2 regions of the Streptomyces sp. NPDC093225 genome follow, and region 2 is predicted to be linked to the other one. Evidence: riboswitches for the same ligand, from Rfam matches in the RefSeq annotation. Region 2 holds a riboswitch; the other holds the start of a gene.
The links. A riboswitch is a leader RNA that binds a small molecule or an ion and turns the genes downstream of it on or off. The one in region 2 is predicted to bind guanidine.
Positions count from the first base shown of each region.

Region 1 (4,530 bases), on a different contig from region 2:
CCCGTCCCCGGAAGCACCTTCACCACCCCGTGGTACGCGAACCGCGAGGGCCCCCCGAAGACGAACAGGTCCCCGGACTCCAGCTCCACGTCCGTGTAGGGCCGGCCCCGGTCCTCCGGGTTCCCGAAGCGGAACACGCACGTGTCGCCGATGCTCAGCGACACCACCGGCGCACCCGACCGCTCGTCCTTGTCCTGGTGCATCCCCATGCGCGCGTCGCCGTCGTAGAAGTTGACCAGCGCGGTGTCCGGCTCGTACCCGTCGCCGGCCGCCGGGTCCCCGTACGCCTCCCGCAGCGCCTCCCGCCCCAGCTCCGCCAGCCAGTCGGGGAAGGGCGCCACCCGCGCGCCGTTCACGTCGTCCGCCGTGCGCGAGTACCGGTACGGCAGCCAGTGCCAGCCCAGGCACACCGTCTGCGCGGACATCACCCCGCCCCCGGGCAGCCGCGTGTGCCGGATCGGCACCGGCCCGCGCGCCCACTCCCGGCAGGCCGCCACCAGCTCCCGCTGCCGCTCGCCCGGCAGCCAGCCCGGCACGTGCACCGCACCCGCCGCGAGCACCGGCCGCGGTCTCGGGAACAGCCCGGTCATTGCATCCACCTCCCACCCCCGACGGTAGGGGGCGTACTGCTCCGACCGTAGTACGGGCCACCGACAGCAGGAGCGGATACGGGCCACACCGTGGATCATGCGAGGATCGGCTTCATGAACGGCGAAGCGGCCCCGAGGCGAGCAGCGGACCTGTCCACGCGCACCAAGCTCGAGAGGGGGCGCGGGGCACTGGGTCCGGCCCTTGAACTCGTCCACACCGGACGCGCCCCCACCCGTGCCGTGCTCACGGCCGAGCTCGGGGTCACCCGCGCCACGGCCGGCGCCGTGGCCGCCGAGCTGGAGGCCCTCGGCCTGATCCGCGTCGACTCCCGCCCCGGTGTCGCCGGCGGCTCCCAGGGCCGGCCCTCGCACCGGCTCGCGGTCGACGAGAACGGCCCCGTCGCCCTCGCCGCGCAGGTCCACCCCGACGGCTTCCGCGCCGCCCTGGTCGGCCTCGGCGGCCGGATCGTCGACACCACGCCCGGGTGCGTGACCGTCTCCGCCGACCCGGCGCAGGTGCTCGGCGAGGTGGTCGACGCCGGCGCGGCCCTGCTCGCCAAGAGCGGCCGCCGCTGCGTGGGCGCCGGCCTGGCCGTCCCGTCCGCCGTCGCCGAGCCCGACGGCACGGCCCTCAACCCGCTGCACCTCGCCTGGCCGGCCGGCGCCCCGGTACGCGAGATCTTCACCGAACGCGTCCGCGCCGCCGGCATCGACGGACCCGCCTTCACCGGCAACGACGTGAACCTGGCCGCCCTCGCCGAGCACCGCCACGGCGCCGGCCGCAGCGCCCAGCACCTCCTGTGCGTGGCCACCGGCCACCGCGGCGTCGGCGGCGCGCTCGTACTCGACGGCCGCCTGCACTCCGGAAGTTCCGGACTCGCCCTGGAGGTCGGCCACCTGACCGTCAACCCCGACGGCCGGGCCTGCCACTGCGGCGGCCGCGGCTGCCTCGACGTGGAGGCCGATCCGCTCGCGTTCCTCCAGGCCGCGGGCCGCACCCCCGGCCCCGAGGTCTCGCTGCTGGACCAGGCCCGCGACCTGCTGCGCGCGGAGCCCGCCGACCCGGCCGTGCGGCACGCGACCGAGGAGCTCGTGGACCGCCTCGGCCTCGGCCTGGCGGGGCTGGTCAACATCCTCAACCCCGACCGGATCATCCTCGGCGGCCTGCACCGCGAGCTGCTGAACGCCGCCCCCGAGCGGCTGCGGGCGGTGGTCGCCGACCGCAGCCTGTGGGGGCGCAGCGGGGGCGTACCGATCCTGCCCTGCACCCTCGACCACAACAGCCTGGTCGGCGCCGCAGAGCTGGCCTGGCAGCCGGTCCTCGACGACCCGCTCCTGCTGGGCCAGGGAGCGGTGGCGGCCGGCCACTGACCGGCGGTACGCCGGTCAGCCCTCGGCCGGGACCGCGTCCTCGGCCCGCAGGGTCAGCGGAACGTTGCCCTTGACGGCCTGGGAGTACGGGCAGACCGCGTCCGCCCGGTGCAGCAGGGGCAGCAGGTCCTCGCCCCGCCAGCCAGGCAGCGAGACCGTCATGGTGACCGCGAGCCCGTACCCGGCGGCGGTGTCGGTCGTCCCGAGCTCCACCTGGCAGGCGACCCGCGCGGCGGCGGCGTCGACACCGAACTCGCCGGCCACCTCGGCCAGGGCGGACGTGAAGCACGCGGCGAACCCGGCGGCGAAGAGCTGCTCGGGATTCGTCGACTCCGGCGCCTTCTTGCGCGGGGGCGCCAGCCGCAGGTCGAGCCGGCCGTCGTCCGTGACGACCGTCCCGGTCCGGCCGCCGCTCGCGTGGGCGGTGGTGCTGTACAGGGTGCGGGTGAGGGGCACGACCACGATGGGGTCCTCTGCTCGACGGGGACCGCCGCCCGCACGGGACGACGGGGACGCTGCACGGCGCAGGTCACTGTCGCGTCGTCGTGCGTGACCGGGTACGGCGCATCTCGTCCGGGGTCCTCTGAGCAGACCGCCGCCCACCGTAGGCAGCACCCCCGGCCGCCGCAACCGCCGCCGCGGGTGACGCTCCTCACCCGGAGGCCCGGCCGTCCCCACGCCGCCGCCGTAGCCCGCACCCCACCTCGGCCCGCCGGATCCTCGGCGGTGCCGCGGGTCCCGCGGCGCGTGGGCCCGCCGCCCCGGTCACCGCATCCTCGGCGGTGCCTGGCGGGTCCCGTGGTGTGTGGGGGAGGTGCTTGAGGCGTCGTGGCAGGCTGGTCCGGAGGCAGGCCCGGGCCGGAGGTGGCCGAAGGCCAGGGCGAAGCCCCGAAGCCTCCGGGGTGGGCCTGCCGCAGGGCCTGCAGGCCATACCGGCTCAAGCGCCGAGGGGACCCACACACCACGGGACCCACCCCGAAGCGCGGGGACCACCCCAGCCACCCACGCACGCACCCACACGCACCCACGCACCCGCCGGCCCGACCCACCACCCACCCACCCACACCCACCCACCACCCCGCCCCCTCCTCCCCCCCCACCCGCAAAACCCCTCGGCTCTCCCACTCGCCCAGTGGCATGCTGGCCACGTGAACGGACCGGAGATCGCCCTGACCCTCGCCCCCGAGCTGTACCTCTTCGCGGCGCCCGACCGCCGCGCCGCCCGGGCGCGCACGGTCACCGACGGCTCGTCCAGCCTGGGCCACGTCGTCGAATCGGCCGGCGTCCCGCTCACCGAGGTCGGCCGACTCCTCGTCGACGGCCACGAGGTCCCCGCCTCCCACGTCCCGCGCGCCGGCGAGTCCGTCGAGGTCGAAGGCGTCGTACGCCCCCAGCGCGTGCCCGGTGCCCCGCTCCGCTTCCTCCTCGACGTCCATCTCGGCACGCTGGCCCGCCGGCTGCGCCTGCTCGGCGTCGACGCGGCGTACGAGAACGAGGACATCGGCGACCCGGCCCTCGCCACCCGCTCCGCCGCCGAGCGCCGCGTCCTGCTCTCACGCGACCGCGGGCTGCTGCGCCGCCGCGAGATCTGGGCGGGCGCGTACATCTACAGCGACCGGCCGGACGAGCAACTGCGCGACGTCCTCGGCCGCTTCGCGCCCCGGCTCGCGCCCTGGACCCGCTGCACGGCCTGCAACGGCACGCTGCGGCCCGCCGCGAAGGACGCCGTCGTCGACCGCGTCGAACACGGCACGCAGCGGACGTACGACGTCTTCGCCCAGTGCGCCGACTGCGAGCGCGTCTACTGGCGCGGCGCGCACCACGCGAGCCTGGAGCGGATCGTCACCGACGCCCTGGACGAGTTCGGCAACGCGGCCTGAACGTACGGCCCGCACACCACGCACTCACCTCATCGAGGCCACGGAGCCCACCCACCACACCCCACCGCATCCCAACCCAACCGAACCCAACCCAACCCAACCCACGCGCCTCAGAAGGCGTACGTGTCCCCGGTGTCCAGCGCCAGCACCGCGTGCTCGTTGTTCTCCAGCTCCGTGTCCGTCGCCCCGCCGTTCCACCAGGTGTCGATCCGCACGACGGCCTCGGCCGGCCGCTCCTTCAGCAGGAGCACCAGACCGATGTGCCGGCCGCTGCCCTGCACCGGCAGCGAGCCCGTCTCGCAGACCACCACCCGCGCCTCGACCCGGGCGCACCCTTCCGCCAGGCGCTGCCGCTCCGCCAGGTCCACCGACAGGCGCAGCCGCACCGTCGCGTTCGGGAGCGCCGCCGGTCCGTGGTTCTCGGGCACCAGCCAGATGCCCAGCCGGCCCGCGGCCAGCGACACCTGCCCGTGGTACGCCACGTCCGCCTCGGGCATCACCGGCTCGCCGCCGCCGCTGCCCGCACGCGGGGTCGCGACGGCCGTACCGGCCGAGCACACCCCCGCCACGACCGCGGACAACGCCGCGGCCACCACCACACCTCGCGCGGCACGCCCTACCGACCCGGCACGCGCGGTACGCCCAGTACGCATGCCCCGCACGATAAGCAAGCCGAAGATCCACTCATC
Region 1 covers NZ_JBIVNX010000030.1:42,251-46,780, reverse strand. The annotation lists gene ACIQCH_RS24970 (alpha-ketoglutarate-dependent dioxygenase AlkB family protein) at 1-590, opposite strand, end outside; gene ACIQCH_RS24965 (ROK family protein) at 705-1,961, shown strand; gene ACIQCH_RS24960 (Ohr family peroxiredoxin) at 1,977-2,423, opposite strand; guanidine-III (ykkC-III) riboswitch at 2,496-2,558, opposite strand; gene ACIQCH_RS24955 (Mut7-C RNAse domain-containing protein) at 3,110-3,841, shown strand; gene ACIQCH_RS24950 (hypothetical protein) at 3,952-4,434, opposite strand.
Region 1: it holds a riboswitch for guanidine, as region 2 does, so the genes downstream of both, ACIQCH_RS24960 (Ohr family peroxiredoxin) here and ACIQCH_RS10660 (MBL fold metallo-hydrolase) in region 2, are expected to answer to the same signal.

Region 2 (4,530 bases):
CCACCGTCAGCACGTCCACCTGACCTGGCTGGCCGTACGGCGCTGCGGAACGGGACCGGCCGTGCGGCTGGTCAGCGACGGCATCCGGGCCACCGCCCGCTACGCGGGCGCCCCGCAGAAGTACCACGCCACCGTCAGCCGGGCCTGGGTCGAACTGGTCGGCCACCACGTTGACCAGGAGGACACCGCCGACTTCGACTCGTTCGCCGAGCGCAACCCGGCGCTGCTCGACAAGAAGCTGCTGTCCCGCTTCTACCACTCCACGACGCTGGCCGGCCCCGCCGCCCGGACCGGCTGGGTCGAGCCCGACAACGAGCCCTTCCCCTGGCGGCGCGCCGGGTGAGGCCCCGCCGGGGACCCCGAGCGGCCGGCGGCGCTCAGCCGGCCGGGTCGACCGGCTTCGCCCCGGTCCGGACCAGGAACTCGGTGAGCACCTCGGCGAGGCGCTCGGGCTGGTCCTCGGGGATCAGCGTGGCGGAATCCGCGATCTCCACCAGCCGGCCCTGCGGATACAGTTCGGCCAGCCGCGGCCCGTGCTCGCGCGGCATCAGAGGGTCCCGGTCGGCCCAGACGACCAGGACCGGCAGGTCGACCCGGCGCAGCTGCTCGCTCCAGGCCAGCAGGGTGCCGCGGTCGGGTGCGCCGGTCGCGAACTTCGCGAAGTCCCGGCGAACGCCACGGCTGCGGGTCGCGGGGCCGAACCAGTCGTCCACGATCTCGTCGGGCACGCCGCGCAGGCTCATCCCGCCGTAGCCCTTGGGGTGGTGCCGGAACGCGGGAACGCGCATGAGCCGCGTCAGCAGTCGGACGCCCCCGGGGACCCTGCTCACCTGGGCCAGCGCCTTGGCCGGCCCGGGAGGGAAGTTGTCGAAGGCCTCACAGGCGACCAGCGCCATGCGGGCGATGCGCCGGCCCTCCGGCTCCAGCAGCAGGAACTGGCCTCCGCCCCAGTCGTTGAGCACGAGCGTCACCTGGTCCAGCCCGAGGCGCTCGACGAACTCGCCCAGGATGCGGGCGGCACCGCGCTGGGACAGGTCGGCGTCGGGGTGCATGGGCTGCCGATGACCACCCAGGGGCAGCGTGGGCAGGACACAGCGGTACCCGTCCAGCAGGGGGACCACCTTGCGCCACTGCGTCTCGTTCATCGGCACGCCGTGCCCGAACACGAGCACCGGCCCCGCACCGCCGGTGTCCTGGTAGTCGATCGGTCCGCACGACAACTCGATCCGCGGCATGGCACCCCCGTTTGACAGCCGATACCGCAGCGATCATCCCCGCCCGGGCACCGAACGGCAACGGCACGGACCGGACACCATCGGCACCGATGCCCGTGCCGATGCCGTGGCCGAAGTCGTCGCCTCGCGCGCGGTCATGCGCCGGGGCAGAGCACGAACAGGGGAAGGGCGCGGCGGACGGGCCGATCGCCGATCTCCTCGAGCGCCGCGCGGATCTCGTCCAGGTGGCCCGTGGTCAGCTCCAGCGGCGGCTCGTCGGGCTGGTGGACGGTGCGGATCGGGTAGTCCACGCCGGGCTCCCGCGTCATCTCGATGTGGCACCCCAGCACGTGGGTGACCGTCCGCTCGCCGCAGAAGTCGATCAGACGGTCGATGGTCCGGGTGAACGCCTTCCAGTCCTGGACGTAGAGGCGGCCGGGGTAGACCGTGTCGCCGGTGAGGAGGAACCCGGTCCACGGGTCGTAGTACGTGACCGCGGCCTCGTGGTGGCCCGGGGTGGCCAGGCACTCCAGCACGCGCCCTCCCAGGTCCACCCGTGCCACGCCGTCCGGATCGTCGTCGAAACCGAAGTACGGCCAGGCGGTGGCCGGTTCCGCGCCGACCACCGTGGTGTCGGGACGGTCCGCGAACTGGCCGTCGCCCGCGACGTGGTCCCCGTGCGGATGGGTGTGGAGCACCAGCAGGTGGTACCCGGGCCTGGGATGCCGGTCCAGCCACGACGCGACGAGCCCGTCGACGACGTGGCGAAGCGGGAAGTACTCGGCGGACGCGGTGGCGCCGGTGTCGATCAGCACGGCCCGGTCGTTGCCGAACAGCAGGAAGAGGAAGGGCGCTTCGTAGTCGATCGCCATGTTCTGGCGCAGGACGTACGTGTGTTCGTCGTAGGCGTGGACCTGGATGTCCGGGTCGGTGTTGTGCTTGGCCGACGGCGAGCCGTGGATCCACCGGACGCCCAGGGGGCGGGGCGGGGGAGTCGCACCGGCGAAGTCGACCAGGGAGGTGCGGGCACCCATGTGGCGTCTCCTCGGGTGCGTCGTCTTGGCGGGCCGGGTACGGCGCACGTCTCGTCCGGGGCCGGCACGTACGCGCCGCCATGGGCGACCGTACCACCGGCCCGCGCGGCGGCGTCCCGACGGCCCGACGGGTCAGTACCGCGTCGGATCCCCGCCGTCCTGCCGCCCCCGCCGTGTCTCCGTGTCAAGCCCGCAGTGGGGGAGAGTGCGGGTACTCGCTCCCTTCTGAGTAGCCGGATGCCCACGGACAGCGAGAGTGGTCGGTGTAGACGGAGGGACGGGTGGGTAAGACGAGGCCAGGCTTCCAACCGGGGGCCGGGGCGGTCCGCGGACCGCCGCATGGCATGTCAAGAAGGATGATCATGGCGCGTGGCACGGTGAAGTGGTTCAACTCCGAGAAGGGCTTCGGATTCATCGCCCAGGACGGAGGCGGACCGGACGTCTTCGCCCACTACTCCAACATCGCCGGACACGGCTACCGGGAGCTGCGGGAGGGTGAGGCCGTCACGTTCGACGTCACCCAGGGGCAGAAGGGCCCGCAGGCGGAGAACATCACCCGCGCCTGACCCGCCCCCGGTGACCCGGCCGCGGGCCGGTTCGTCCGTCACGGCGCCCGCCTCCCGGGCGGGCGCCGTCCTGCTGCCCGCCGGTGCTCACCGCTCGCCGGCGGGCAGCCCACCGCTCGCCGGCGCTCACTGCCCACGGCTCGCCGCCGCTGCGGGTCACCGCCCGGGCGTCCGCCGTGCTGCCGCCCGGCCCCGTGTCATCCGCCGCTCCTCCCGCTTCCTGAGTTCCTCGGGAGTCTTGCCCGCGACCGGCCTGCTCGCCTCGGGGTGCACCGGGTCCGGGCCCGGGTGATCGTCGACCCGCTCCCCGCGACCGGCCCGCGGCTCCTGGCGTGCGCGCTCCGCGCCGCCCACCGCGCCGTGCTGCGTTCCGTCCATCGCTCGGGCTCCTTTCCTCGCTCGGACCCGCCCCGCCCCGCCACGTCGACCGGGAGCGGTCAGTGCCCGAGGTGGTCCTTTCCCTTTTCCTTCATCTCGCGGGCCTTTCCGCGGGCCTGCAGGGCCGCGCCCTTGGCCTCGTTCGTCTTGTTGCCCATGGCGTGCGCCGTCTTCTGGACGGCCTTTCCGAGCAGTTGCTCGGCCTTGGCCTTCATCTTCTCGGTGGTGCTCATCCGAACTTCCTTCCCTGCCGTGGGTGTCGGGCGGGGTGGCTGCGCCCTCCGCGGGCCTCACCCCAGTCGCAGTCGGCGGCGGAGGGAGGCGCGCGCGGAGAGGCGGAAGAAGTGCAGGGCGCTGCGGACGGTGAGCCGGGCGCCCCACGCCAACGCCCTCAAGGCGAAGCGGCGGGTGAGGACGAGGGCCGCCCAGCGGGCGAGCACCCGCCGCCGGCGCCACCTCCTGCGTCGGCGCCGTCCCGGGCCGACCCTCACGAACGTCTCCGGCCCGCCACGAGGCGGTAGACCGCCAGGAGGACGAGGGAGCCCACGATGGCCGCGATCCACGTCGAGAGCTCGAAGAAGCCGTCGATCGAGTCGATGTCGAAGATGACCTTCCCGAGCCAGCCGCCCAGGAGGGCGCCGGCAATGCCGATCAGTGTCGTGAGAATGATGCCGCCGGGGTCGCGGCCCGACATCAGGAGCTTCGCGATGATTCCGGCGAGCAGCCCCAGAATGATCCAGCCGATGATGCTCATGGAGTGCCCCTCGTCTCACGCATGCGGTTCGTGTAGTTCTTCTGCGCAGTCGCACGGATTCCAAACGCGGACAAATGCGGACAAATGCGGACATCCTCACTGTTGAGCCGCGGTCTCGTTCGCGCCGGGTCCGCTCAGGGACTCCTCGGGGCGGCCCGCTCCGGCGCGCCCCGCGTCCCCGGGCCCGCGGTGCGGGGCGGCATCGCGGCGGCGACGAGGCCGGCCAGCGCCATGGCACCGATGTACCGGCGGGCCGGTCGTCCGGGCGGGCGTGAGGTGCGTCCGGGGCATGGACCGGCTCCCGTCCAGCATTCGCCGGGTGGCCCGGTCCGGCATCACCCGTCGAGGGTGAGGGGTCCGATCCGCCGTGGTGTCGGAATCCATCCGCAAGCTGCCGGATCCGACACTCCCGTCCGGTCTCCCGGCCTCCTACGGTCGAGCCATGAGCACGCACGAGACGATCACCGCCGCGCCGGACCGCACCCGTACGCACACCTGGCAGCCGCGCCCCGAACCGACCCCGGAACTCCTCGGCATGACCGGCCTCGAGATCCTCCGGGCCGCACAGAAGGGCATGCTGCCCG
Region 2 covers NZ_JBIVNX010000008.1:186,983-191,512, forward strand. The annotation lists gene ACIQCH_RS10650 (hypothetical protein) at 1-343, shown strand, start outside; gene ACIQCH_RS10655 (alpha/beta fold hydrolase) at 378-1,235, opposite strand; gene ACIQCH_RS10660 (MBL fold metallo-hydrolase) at 1,370-2,248, opposite strand; guanidine-III (ykkC-III) riboswitch at 2,263-2,330, opposite strand; gene ACIQCH_RS10665 (cold-shock protein) at 2,611-2,814, shown strand; gene ACIQCH_RS10670 (hypothetical protein) at 2,971-3,192, opposite strand; gene ACIQCH_RS10675 (hypothetical protein) at 3,252-3,425, opposite strand; gene ACIQCH_RS10680 (hypothetical protein) at 3,483-3,632, opposite strand; gene ACIQCH_RS10685 (GlsB/YeaQ/YmgE family stress response membrane protein) at 3,680-3,946, opposite strand; gene ACIQCH_RS10690 (PaaI family thioesterase) at 4,389-4,530, shown strand, end outside.